DNA from 3 places in the Microbacterium sp. NPDC089190 genome. Region 1 is predicted to be linked to each of the others. Evidence: predicted binding sites of a transcription regulator. Region 1 holds the regulator's gene; each other region holds the start of a gene.
What was found. The regulator HrcA, encoded in region 1, represses chaperone genes, less so after heat shock. The targets are predictions, from matches to a motif close to TTNGCACTCGNNNNNNNCGAGTGCNAA.

Region 1 (4,273 bases):
CCGGAGCCTTGGTGCGCTTGGCGAACTCCTCGATGAGAGCCCGCTCCTTGTGGTCGAGGCGCGTGGGGGTCACCACGTGCACACCGACCTTCAGGTCGCCGCGCTGGCTGCCCCGCAGGGGCGTGATGCCGCGGCCCTTGATCGTCAGCACGTCGCCCGACTGCACGCCCGGGCGCACCTCGAGGTCGACGGAGCCGTCGAGCGACTCGATCGTCGTGGTGGCGCCGAGGATGGCGTCGGGCATCGACACCTCGAGGGTGGCGACGAGGTCGTCACCCTCGCGACTGAATGCGTCGTGCGCCTCCACGGTGATCTCCAGGTACAGGTCGCCGTTGGGGCCTCCGGCCGGGCCCACCTCGCCCGAGCCGGGGAGCTGCAGGCGCAGGCCCGACTCGACGCCCGCGGGGATGTCGACCGACACCGTGCGGCGCGCGCGCACCCGGCCCTGACCCTGGCAGGTGCCGCAGGGGTAGGGGATGGTCGTGCCGTGACCGTGGCACACGGTGCAGGGCTGGCTGGTGACGACGTTGCCGAGGAGGCTCCGCACGGTGCGCTGCACGTGACCGGAACCGTGGCAGATGTCGCAGGTGACCTCGCTGGTACCGGGCTGCGTGCACGCTCCCTGGCACGTCTCGCAGAGGACCGCCGTGTCGACCTCGAGGTCGCGGTGCGTACCGAAGACGACGTCGCCGAGCTGCAGCGTGACGCGCACGAGGGCGTCCTGGCCGCGCTCCCGGCGTGACCGCGGTCGCGGGCCGCGGCCTCCGCCGCCGCCCTGCGCGCCGCCGAAGAACGTCTCGAAGATGTCGCTGAAACCGCCGAACCCGGCCGCTCCCCCGCCCCCGAACGGGCTCTGGTCGCCGCCCATGTCGTAGCGGCGGCGCTGCTCGGGATCGCTCAGCACGTCGTAGGCGTGTGTCACGAGTTTGAACTTCTCGGACGCGTCCTCGCCGGGATTCACATCGGGGTGCAGCTGGCGCGCGAGACGCCGGTAGGCCTTCTTGATGTCTTCCGGGCTGGCGTCGCGTTCGACGCCCAGGACCTCGTAGTGGTCAGCCACAATCGCCTTCCTGCCCGCTCGCGCGGGGTCGTTCTCGTGGGGAGTGCTCGCGGCGCGAGACGTCAGCGCGAGCTGTCGTCGTCTTCGAGCATCCGGGTCAGATAGTGCGCGACGGCGCGGACCGCCGCGAGGTTGGAGGAGTAGTCCATGCGGGTCGGCCCGAGCAGACCCACGCGGGCCCCGCCGGTGGAGCCGTCGTACCGGCTCGCGAGCACGGAGGCCTCGACGAGGCCGAAAGGCTCGTTCTCGCGCCCGATACTCGCCGACAGTCCCTTCTCGTCGGCGACCATCTCGCTCATCAGGCGCAGCAGGGTCACCTGCTCCTCGATCGCTTCGAGGAGCGGGTAGATACTGCCGCGGAAGTCCTGCTCGCGCTTGGCGAGGGTCGCGGCGCCGGCCATGACGAGACGGTCCTGACGGAAGGCCTCGAGCTCCTCCCCGACCACGCGCAGGACCGCGTCGGCGATCGCGTCGAGCACGACCCCGGGGCGCGGGCCGGCAGTGAGGGCCTCGGAGACGCGCTGGGAGCTCTCGGCGACGCTGTGTCCGACGAGCACCGCGCCCACGCGCGCGCGCAGCAGGGCGATGTCGCTCTCGCCGGGCTCGGCGGGCACGAGCGCGATGCGCTGCGACACCCGACCGGTGTCAGTGACCAGGATGACGAGAACCCGGGGCCCGCCGAGGGCGACGAGTTCGACGTGCGTGACGTTGGCGCGAGCGAACGAGGGGTACTGCACGATCGCGACCTGGCCGGTCAGCTGCGTCAGCGCCCGTACCGTGCGTGCGAGGAGGTCGTCGAGGTCGCCCGCCTCATCGAGGAAGGAGGTGATGGCGCTGCGCTGGGCGCTCGACAGCGGGCGGAGCTCGGCGAGGTGGTCGACGAAGACGCGGTAGCCCTTGTCGGTCGGGACGCGTCCCGACGACGTGTGCGGCGCGACGATGAGGTCTTCGTCCTCGAGGAGGGCCATGTCGTTGCGGATGGTCGCCGCCGACACTCCGAAGGCATGGCGGTCGACGATGGCCTTGCTGCCGACGGGCTCGCGCGTGTCGACGTAGTCCTGGACGATCGCGCGCAAGACCTGGAGGCCGCGTTCCGACACCATGGCTGCTCCTCCCGTTTGGCACTCGACTCGACTGAGTGCCAATTCTACGACGATCGCCCCGCCCGTGCGTCGAGCGGCTCGCGGAGGTCGGCGGCGTCGCTGTCAGGCGGCGCGGCGTGCGTGTGAACGCCGCTCCGAGCGGCGAACCCCCGGACAGGGCGTTTACGCCTCGCCGGGCGTTTGCACGAAGCACCGACGCGCCAACGGGCCGCGGGCATCGTCACGCCCGACGATTCAGCCCGTGGGCAGCAGAGGCGTCCCCGGGTCAGGCCGTCAGCGCGCGCACCACGGCATCCGCCAGCAGGCGTCCGCGACGGGTCAGCACGATGCGCCCGCGCACGGCATCCGGGCCCTCGATGAGCCCGTCGGCGATGAGGGATGCCACGGCCTTGCGCCCCTCGCCGAGGATCTCCGGCACCGGGAGCCCTTCGCGGATGCGGCTGCGCAGGAGCACCGATTCGAGCCGACGCGCCGTCTCGTCGGGACGCTCTCGCGCCGCGGCGGGCGATTCGGCGGCGGCGAGCCGCTGGGCGTACGCGGCGGGATGCTTCACGTTCCACCAGCGCAGCCCCGCGACATGGCTGTGCGCGCCCGGACCGAAGCCCCACCAGTCGGTGCCGCGCCAGTACGCGAGGTTGTGGCGCGAACGGTGCGCGACGCCCCGCGACCAGTTCGACACCTCGTACCAGTCGTAGCCCGCGGCGGCGAGCAGATCGTCGGCGAGCTCGTACATGTCGGCCTGCAGGTCGTCGTCCGGCGTCGCGACGGCGCCGGAGCGGATCTGCCGCGCGAGCTTCGTCCCGTCCTCGACGATGAGCGCGTACGCCGACACGTGGTCGGGTTCGAGAGCGGTCGCCGCCTCGAGCGAGGCGCGCCAGTCGTCGAGCGACTCCCCCGGCGCGCCGTAGATCAGGTCGACGGAGACGTCGAGACCCGCGCGGCGCGCGGCCGCGACCGCGGTGGCGACGTTCAGCGGATCGTGGGTGCGGTCGAGCGCCGCGAGCACGTGGGGCCGGGCCGACTGCATGCCGATCGACAGGCGCGTCACCCCGGCGGCGGCGAGGGTGTCGGCGACCGCGTCGTCCACGGTGTCGGGGTTCGCCTCCACGGTCACCTCGGCGCCCGGCGCGATGCCGAACTCGTCGCGGACCGCGTCGAGCATGCGGGCGAGGTCGCCCGGCGGCAGCAGCGTCGGCGTCCCTCCCCCGAAGAACACCGTGGATGCTGCGCGCCGACCGCCCGCGGCATCCATCACTGCGCCCGCCAGGCGCACCTCGGTGGCCAGGGTGTCGGCGAAGTCGTCCTGCCGCGCTCCGCGGAGCTCGCTCGCCGTGTAGGTGTTGAAGTCGCAGTAGCCGCAGCGCACGCGGCAGAACGGCACGTGCAGGTAGACGCCGAAATCGGCGCCGGGATCGATGACGAGGTCGTCGGGGAGGCGTCCGTCGATCGGCGCGGGGTCTCCGAGCGGGAGGGGCCCGCCCATCAGGAGGAGTACAGCGGCGAGATCGCTCGCAGGTAGCGCGCGAACAACGCCTTGCGCCGACGCCGGACGCGGCTGGTGAAGAGGCGGTACGACGGGGCGGTGGGCCGATCGAAGGCGCGTACGACGAACCAGACCTCGTCGTTTTCGCGCCACTCGAGGCTGAAGAGCTCCTCGCCGCTCACGATCGAGTGCCCCACGGTGCCCAGGATGAAGCCGACACGACGAGGCTCCTCGAAGACCGAGATGACGCGCAGCTCGGCGTCGGCGCGGTGCCCATCGACCTTGCCGTGCAGGCGCACGCCGGTGCCGGGGCGGACGAACGGCGTGCCGTCGGCGGCGAAGCGCTGCTCTGCTTCGAGCCGGCTCGGCGCGACGGGCGCGCCCTCGGCGTCGAAGCCGACGCCCGCGTAGCCCTCCCCGGATGCCGGGCGCACGTCGGTGATGCTGAGTTCCTCGCCGCGCAACGGCGCCCACGACAGCAGCAGCTCGCTCGCGGCGGCGAAACGCTCCTCGCCGCTGCCGATGCGCCAGGCGTCTTCGGCGGGCACGGAGTGCTCCGGCGGATACTGCATGAGGTCGGGCGCCTGGGTGGCGCCGACCGCCGCGTAGTCGACCGTGTCATCGGTG
Region 2 (4,273 bases), on a different contig from region 1:
TTCGACAAGGTCGCGCGGCTGCTGAAGCTGCCCTACCCCGGGGGGCCCGAGATCGACCGCGCGGCGGCGAGCGGCGACCCCACGGCGATCCGCTTCCCGCGGGGGCTCTCACGCGCTTCCGACATGGCATCCCACCGCTACGACTTCTCGTTCTCGGGGCTCAAGACCGCGGTCGCCCGCTGGGTCGAGCAGCACGAGGCGACCGGTGAACCGGTGCCGGTCGCCGATGTCGCGGCATCCTTCCGCGAGGCCGTCGTCGACGTTCTCGTCACCAAGGCCCTCGACGCGTGCGCGCGGTACGGCGTGCCCCGACTGCTGCTGGGCGGAGGCGTGATCGCGAACAAGCGCCTGCGCGACGTCGCCCTCGAGCGCGCGGCGGCGGCGGGGGTCGCTGTGCGCATTCCGCCGCTGCGGTTGTGCACCGACAACGGCGCGATGATCGCCGCCCTCGCCGCGGAGCTCATCGCCTCGGGTCGGCGCCCGTCGACCCTCGCCTTCGGAGCCGACTCCACCCTTCCCGTCACCGAGATCCAGGTCGCCGAAGACCCGGATGCCCCCGCTCCGGATGCCGAGACCCGGTCGCCGTGACGGATCAGACCCCGCCCACGCGCCGTGCGCGCAAGGAGACCCCCGAGTCGGCCGCGGCGCCCATCGACCCGCGTCGGCCGTGGATGGTGCCCGCGGGCGAGCGCCCGGAGATCGCGGATGACGACCCCGAACGCCTCCCCACCGCGCAGCTGGAGATGGCGGCCTTCGGCGACCACCTGATCCCGTACGTCCCGCCCGCGCCGAAACCCCCGCCCTCGCTGGCGCCGTGGGCGCTCGCCGTGGCGATCCTCGCGCTGGTCGCCGCCCTCATCACCGGGTGGCTGCTTCCCCTGGGCGTGATCGGGGCGATCCTCGCCATCCTGTCGCTAAGACGCGCGCACGACAGCCGGCGCGTGGCCGTGTGGGCGTTGTCCCTGTCGTTGCTGGCCGTCGTGTTCAGCGCAGGGTGGTTGATCTGGGGTTTCTCGCAGCTCGCCGTGCGCTGAGGCGCGGGAGCCCGGCGGGCGTCAGACGCGGTCGGCCAGCAGAGCCAGGCGCGTCGACCCCACGCGGGTGAGCAGCAGGGTCGCCGCTTCGTCTCCGCGGAGCGAGAGCTTCCGGCGGAGCGCCGCCGGGTCGACGTCGACGCCGCGCTTCTTGATCTCGAGCGTGCCGATCCCGCGCGCCCGCAGCGCCTGTGCGAGCTTCTTCGGGTCGGCGGGCAGTTGCTCGCGCACCCGGAACGACTGCACGAACGGACTCGTCAGCGGTGCGTCGGAGGTGAGGTAGGCGATCTGCGGCGAGAGCATCCCCGCCTCGAGTGCTCGCGCGACCTCGCCGATGAGCCGCGCGCGGATGACCGCGCCGTCGGGCTCGTGCACGAAGGCGCCCAGGTCCCGCGGCTCGGCGTCGGGGCTGTCCGCCGGAGCCGTGAGCTCCCACGCGTCGGTGCCGCGCACCACGAGCGCGGCGCGTCGCACGTTCTCGCGCGCGAGCGCCCCCGACCAGAGGACGAGCTCGATGGTCGAGCCGTCGGCGCTGATCCACTGGGCCTCGACGTCGTCGGGGATCCGCGCGCGATCGAAGCCGGGGCCGAGCTTGACCCCGCCCGGGGTGCTCCGCAGCAGCTCGACCACCCAGTCCAGCGACGGCGACCATTCGCCGGAGGCGACCTGCCGCGTCTCGGAGTGGCCCGCCGTGCGGCGTGCAGGGTCGAGCCACACGGCATCCGTCCCCGTCAGGTCGACCTCTTCGGCGCGCGCGTGCGCCACTGTGGCGGCGTCGCCGAACGGGGCGAGGTTGTATGCCGCGATGGCGGCGGTCACCTCGTCGGCGTCGACCGCGTGCACCCGGATGCCGAGTCCCGCCAGCCCGAGCGCGTCACCGCCGATACCGCAGCCGAGGTCGGCGACGCTCGACACGCCCGCGGCGCGGAAGCGGCCCGCGTGACGCGCGGCGATCGGAAGGCGCGTGGCCTGTTCGAGCCCCGCGCGGGTGAAGAGCATGCGGTCGGCGAACGCGCCGAACTTCGCGGTCGCGCGGACGCGGAGCCGGGCCTGGCCGACGACCGCCGACACGAGGTCGGGGGAGTGCCCGGCCGCCCGCAGCCGCGACACCGCGCGGGCGGCCTCGTCGGTCGAGCCGATGGGACCGAGCTCGTCGAGCAGGCGCAGGCCGTCGGGCGTGAGCAGGGCGGTCAGCTCGCTGGTATCCACCGATTCAGCCTAGGCGGGGGAGTGTGCTGGCACTCGCGTTGCGTGAGTGCCAGCGCTTCTCTACACTCGGATTAGCACTCTCCCCGCGTGAGTGCTGACAAGTCTTCTGTAACGAGAAAGAAGAGGTAGACCGTGTCGGTTTCCATCAAGCCGCTCGAGGACCGCATCGTCATCAAGCAGGTCGAGGCTGAGCAGACCACCGCGAGTGGTCTCGTCATCCCCGACACCGCCAAGGAGAAGCCGCAGGAGGGCGAAGTCGTCGCCGTCGGCCCCGGCCGTATCGACGACAACGGCAACCGTGTCCCCCTCGACGTCGCCGTCGGCGACCGCGTGCTCTACAGCAAGTACGGCGGCACCGAGGTCAAGTTCGGCGCCGAGGAGTACCTCGTGCTCTCGGCTCGCGACGTCCTGGCGGTCGTCGTCCGCTGATCGCGTGACTCGATCGAAGGCCCCGGGTGCTCGGCATCCGGGGCCTTCGTCGTTCCCGGGGGAGGGCGGGGGCGCGCGTCGTCCCCGGGGGTCGATGGACGATGCGGAGCGCTCGCCACGCGATGGCAGGAATGCGCGGGTGCGCGACCGTCGCCGCCTCGGGGGCGCGCGTAGGCTGTATCGGTGACCCCCGCTCCCTCCGCTCCGACCGGCGGGGGCACCCGCGGCGCCCTGTACGCATTGGGCGCCTACCTGCTGTGGGGCGTGCTGCCCATCTACTTCCTGCAGCTGAAGCCGACCGGCCCGTTCGAGGTGGTGGCCTGGCGCATCCTCCTCGCGTTCGTCTTCTGCCTGCTGCTTCTCACCGTGCTGCGCGCGTGGCGCCCGTTCCTCGCGATCGTGCGGCAACCGCGGCTGATGCTGTTGACCGCGGTCGCCGGTGTGCTCATCTACGTCAACTGGCAGACGTACCTCTTCGGTGCCCTCACGGGGCACGTCATCGAGACGAGTCTCGGCTACTTCATCAACCCCATCGTGACCGTGCTGCTGGGTGTCGTCGTGCTGCGCGAGCGTCTGCGGCTCCTGCCGTGGATCGCGGTGGGTATCGCCGTGGCCGCGGTCCTGGTGATCGTCGTGGGATACGGCGCCTTCCCGTGGATCGCGCTGACCCTCGCCTTCTCGTTCGGCTTCTACGGACTGGTGAAGAAGCAGATCGGTCCCGCGGTGGATGCCGTGAGCGGGCTGACCCTCGAATCGATGTGGTTGCTGCCGGTCGCCGTCATCCAGCTGATCTTCGTGGCGAACCTGACGGGCATCACGCTGGGCACGGCCGGGGTGCTGCACACCGTTCTCCTTTTGCTCGCCGGCGCGGTCACGGCCGTACCGCTGCTGCTGTTCGCATCGGGTGCCCGGCGCGTCCCCCTCACGGTGATCGGCCTGCTGCAGTTCGTCGCGCCGATCATCCAGTTCATCATCGGCGTATGGGTGCTCCACGAGCCCATGACGCTCGAACGGTGGGTGGGGTTCGCGCTCGTGTGGGTCGCGCTGGTCATGTTGAGCGTCGACTCGATCGTGGCCGCGCGGCGCCACCGGCGTGTGGTGGACGACGTCGCCGAACCCGTCTGATCCCCTCGTCCGACCCGCCGTGGCGTCCTCCGTTCGGTCGACAGACAATGTCGGCGGCGGGTGCGACGATGAGGGCGCGGAGGATGTCGTTCCGCGTTCGTCCTGCCCGATCCGGCCGTTTCTTCGTTCCGGGTCCGGCGACCCGTGCTCCTTCGGGGTCGCCGTCAAGACGCGGGCTGAACCGTTATGCGGCCGTGACCGCTTCGACGCACATCGTTAACGAACGGCAACACGCGGAAAATGAGCTGCCGATTAGGTTTAGGACACCAGGTGGCCCATAGGGTCGCCCAACGTTCATTCACAGCAAGGAGCACTATGAACGTCATTTCGCGCACGCGCGGCGCCAAAATCCTCGGCGGCATCGCCCTGGTCGGCGCCAGCGCGCTCGTCCTCGCCGGATGCTCCGGTGGCGGCAACGATGCCGCTGCACCGAGTGCATCGTCGGGCGGCGGCGCCGTGTCCGAGGCCGACGGCAC
Region 3 (4,273 bases), on a different contig from region 1:
GAGGCTGTCAAGGGGCGGGCCGGTTGCGCGGGGCCCGCGTTGGATGGGTTCACCGCTGATTCCGGCGGCCCCCCGCGTCCGACGGAAGGACCCCTCATGAGCGACGCTTCGATCGACCCGACCCCCGACGCGACCATGCCGGCCGCGGACGTGGGAACCGCGGGTGTGCAGCCCCTGCGCGACGGCGACACGTCCATCGAGCCGGATCCCGCGCTCGACCCGGCGCAGGCGGAGTGGGACGCCACCACCGCTCTCGACGAGGGCGCCGATCCCGACGACATCAACCCGGCCACCGCGACCGGCGCCGACCCTGCCGAGATCCCGGCAGACGACAGTGACATCCCCCTCGAGGACATCCACCCCGAGTCCACCGGTACCGACTCGCAGGGCGAGGACCCGGGCGTCGTCGAACTGGGCGAAGAGGGTCAGGGCGATCTCGCTCCGGAAGACCTCTGACGCACTCCCGACGCCCCGGTCACCGCTCCCGGTGGTCGGGGCGTCGTCGTGCGCGTGGGCCCCTCTCCTGCCGGGCCGCCTACGCATGGTCGCGGGCGTCCGCGACCCCGCGTCGCAGCGCGCGTGAGGGCGTGGCCGACCGACGCACGAGGTCGTGAGGGTCGTCCGCGAGCTCGTCGAGACCGGCGTCGTCCCTCCGTCGCAGCGGCAGCGCGTCGTCGGCGTCGAGACGCATCGGGGCGAGAGCCTCACTCCTCGGTGCGGAAACCCGACGCCTTGTGGGTTCCGTCGCAGAGCGGCTTGATGGTCGACAGTCCGCAGCGGCACAGGGCGACGGTGCGGCGGGTACGGGGCACCTCCGCCCCCTCGCTGGTCAGGAGGTGGGCGTCACCGCGGACGAGGAGGGGACCGTCGGGGTAGGCCGTGATCGTGACGCGGTCGTCGGTCATCGTTCGTCCTCCGTGCGCAGCGACGACGCACCCCGCGACCACGCGTCCAGCATGTGTCGGCCGACGCGGTCGTCGACCTCGAGGCACGCGGCCGCGCCGAACAGGATGTCGGGGAGCAGGTCGGGCCGGTCCTCGGCCAAGGCGCCGGCGAGGTCGCGTCCGGCGATCTGCTCGTGCACGGCGTCGGCCTCGACGTGCTCGTCGAAGTACCCGCACACATCGTCGCCGAAGCCGAGCCGGCGCAGCCCCTCGGAATAGAGACGGTTGGGGATCGAGGAGGTCATCTCGAACGCGGCGAGGTGACCGACGATCGCGCCGAGCAAGCGGCGGTTGAGTCCGAACATCGACATCGTGTTGTGCGACGCGAGGGTGACGGCGGGAACGTCATCGACATAGGCGCCGTACGCGTCGGTGAGTCCGGCGCCGCGGACCGCCCGTGCGAACAGGGTCGCGTGAACGCGGTCGGGGCGACCGGCGCCGTACTCGTCGGACTGGATCTCGACGAGGGCGGCCTTGGGGCGGCCGGTCAGGCGGGGGATGGCCCAGGAATGGGGGTCGGCCTCGCGCAGCGTGTACACCGTGCGGTGCACGAGGAACTCGTGCGCCTGCTCGAGCGTGGCCTTGCGCGCCAGGTGACGCGAGAGGCTGGGGCCGCCCTCGGCGCCGGTCAGGGCGAAGAGGTCGCGGGCCACGGCATCCGCGGTGGGCGCGGGTGGTTGCGGGACGGCGATGCTCTCGCGCAGCGAGGCCTCGAAGGCCGTCTCGATGACGCGTCGGGTGGCGACGAGCGCGGGATCCCACTCGAGCTCGGCACGAAACGCCGCGATCGATCCGTACGACGAGGCGTACAGCGCGAAGAGCGCGAGCTGGAGATCGTCGTCGCACGCGATGTCGGCGGTCGTGGAGACCGCCGCGTCGGCGAGTGCCGTGTGCCCGGTGGCGACACCGTCCACGAGGTGACGCAGAACCGCGGCGCTCACGGGTCCGCGGGCGTCGAACGGCACCAGCCGGGCCTCGACGTCGTCGACGGGCGCAGCGGGCGGGGGCGAGGACAGAGTCGGCGGCACCCAGGCACTGTGCGTCAGGGAGCGGCGGTTGTTCGAGACCCTTGACAAGCGGAGGCGCCCGGGCGAGGGAGCGGGTGGATGGGACCGCTCCCTCGCTCGGTGGTGATCACTGCTCGATGGGCTGCGGCGTGCTCTCGTGCGCTTCGATCACGCCCTCGCCGTCGTCGGTCGACACGGCGATGCGCCGCGGCTTCGCCTTCTCGCTGACGGGGATCGTGACCGAGAGCACGCCGTTGCGGTAGGCGGCGCTGATGCGCTCGGTGTCGATGCCCTGCCCGAGGTTGAGCTGTCGGACGAAGGATGCCGTCTCGCGTTCGCGGGTGATCCACTTCACGCCCTCGCCCGAACCGAGGGTGCGCTCGGCGCGGATCGTCAGCAGCTGGCCGTCGACGTCGATGTCGACCGACCCGGGGTCGACACCGGGCAGGTCGGCCGCGAGGACGTAGTGATCGCCGTCGCGGTACAGGTCCATCGGCATCCGGCGCGGACCACCGCCGCGGCGGGCGTCGAGGAGCGTCGACGCGAGGCGGTCGAGGTCGCGGAAGGGGTCGTAGGTGGCCATGGTCGTTCTCCTTTTCGATCAGTCCGGACGTGGCATCCGGGGCTCCAGAAGTTGAGTCATGTTCGCTCAACTCGGCAGAAGATTAGCACTCTTGGGTCGAGAGTGCCAAGAGGTCGGGCGCGCGATTGTGGCCCGCGTCGACCGCGCCCGCAACCCCCGTGCCGGACCCCTGCGAGGAAGCGTTTCGTGGCCGTCGATGCCGAGCCCCCCGGTCGGCGTCCCGACGACGAGGAGAGACATGTACTTCCACCGACAAGAACTCCAGCACAGCGCCACCCCCGACAAGCCCGACGCCGTCTACGCCCGCAAGCTCCAGGAGGTGCTCGGCGGCCAGTACGGCGAGATCTCGGTCGCGATGCAGTACCAGTTCCAGGCGTGGAACATGCACATGCCCGGCAAGTACCGCGACCTCGTGTTCGGTATCGGTGCCGAAGAGATGGGTCACGTCGAGATGCTCGCGATCATGATCGCGCAGCTGCTGGAGAAGTCGCCGCTCGGCATCACCGAGGAGGCCGTGCAGGACGACCCGACCGTCGCCGCCGTGATCGGCGGCACCGACATCCAGCACGGGATCGTCGCGGGCGCTGGTGCCCGCCCCGTCGACGCGAACGGCAACCCGTGGCAGGGCAGCTTCATCACCGCGAGCGGCAATCTGCTCGCCGACTTCACCGCCAACGCGAACGCCGAGATGCAGGGGCGCGTCCAGGTCGCGCGGCTGTATCACCAGACCGATGACCACGGCGTGAAGGACCTGCTCGCGTTCCTCCTCGCCCGCGACACGATGCACCAGAACCAGTGGGCCGCCGCGGCCGCCGAGCTGCAGGCCGAGGGCTACGAGCAGATGCCCGTGCCGAGCAACTTCCCCCTCGACAAGGAGGATCGCGACGTGTCGTACCAATACATCAACTTCAGCAACGGTGCGCAGGCCGGTGACGGCACCTGGGCCTCGGGGCCGACGCCCGACGGCAAGGGCGAGTTCACCTACCTCCCCGAGCCCCCCGCGGGCGTGCCGATGCCCCCGCCCACCAAGCCCGACGTGCGGTTCTACGGCACGACCGAGCTGCCGAACACGGTCGAGAAGCTCGCCGGGCGCGCGCAGGACGCGCTGCACAAGGAATGAACGGGATGGATGCCGCGGCGCCGGGGCCCTCGACGGTCTCGGCGCCGCGGAGCGGAGCGAGCTTTCCCGCGATGCGCGCGGCCAAGGTGCCGCGGTCGATCGTGGCGGGGCCGTACGGGCACCCGTTCCATCCGGTCGCGGTGACCGTGCCGATCGGGGCGTGGTCGTCGAGCCTCGTTTTCGACCTGCTGGCTCTCGCCGCCGACGATCCCCGGGCGTTCGCGAAGGGCTCGCGCTGGCTCATCGCGATCGGTCTCGGCGGGGCGGTGGGGGCGTCGGTGCTCGGCCTGCTCGACATGTCGCGCATTCCGCGCGGAACGCCGGCTCGGCGGACGGCCGTCGCTCATCTGGTGATCAACGTCACCGCGATGGCGCTGTTCTCGACCAGCCTCGTCGTGCGGGCGTTGGATCTCGCGCGGGTCCCGGTCGTGGCCTTCGGGCTCAGCGTCATGGCCTCCGCCGGGCTGAGCGTCTCGGGCTGGCTCGGCGGAAAGCTCGCCTACCGCTGGGGCGTGCGGGTCGCCGACGAGAACACCCAGCGCGAGGGCTTCGAGACGGCCGCCTGACCGATCGGTCCTCTCGACCGCGGGGGCTTCGACAGGCTCAGCCTCCTGTGGCG

Region 2: a site for HrcA is predicted at 2,270-2,296, ahead of groES (co-chaperone GroES). Genes of this name have one in related genera too.
Region 3: a site for HrcA is predicted at 2,617-2,643, ahead of AB0230_RS07880 (Hsp20/alpha crystallin family protein). Genes of this name have one in related genera too.

What each region holds. Positions count from the first base shown of each region.
Region 1 is NZ_JBFBHF010000003.1:404,271-408,543, reverse strand. It holds gene dnaJ (molecular chaperone DnaJ) at 1-1,060, opposite strand, end outside; gene hrcA (heat-inducible transcriptional repressor HrcA) at 1,123-2,163, opposite strand; gene hemW (radical SAM family heme chaperone HemW) at 2,429-3,646, opposite strand; gene AB0230_RS11875 (DUF1990 family protein) at 3,646-4,273, opposite strand, start outside.
Region 2 is NZ_JBFBHF010000001.1:781,943-786,215, reverse strand. It holds gene tsaD (tRNA (adenosine(37)-N6)-threonylcarbamoyltransferase complex transferase subunit TsaD) at 1-588, shown strand, start outside; gene AB0230_RS03845 (hypothetical protein) at 585-1,034, shown strand; gene AB0230_RS03840 (SAM-dependent methyltransferase) at 1,056-2,243, opposite strand; gene groES (co-chaperone GroES) at 2,376-2,672, shown strand; gene rarD (EamA family transporter RarD) at 2,856-3,797, shown strand; gene AB0230_RS03825 (ABC transporter substrate-binding protein) at 4,113-4,273, shown strand, end outside.
Region 3 is NZ_JBFBHF010000002.1:413,805-418,077, reverse strand. It holds gene AB0230_RS07900 (sugar ABC transporter ATPase) at 97-456, shown strand; gene AB0230_RS07895 (hypothetical protein) at 536-691, opposite strand; gene AB0230_RS07890 (CDGSH iron-sulfur domain-containing protein) at 705-905, opposite strand; gene AB0230_RS07885 (iron-containing redox enzyme family protein) at 902-1,870, opposite strand; gene AB0230_RS07880 (Hsp20/alpha crystallin family protein) at 2,079-2,534, opposite strand; gene AB0230_RS07875 (manganese catalase family protein) at 2,773-3,654, shown strand; gene AB0230_RS07870 (DUF2231 domain-containing protein) at 3,660-4,220, shown strand.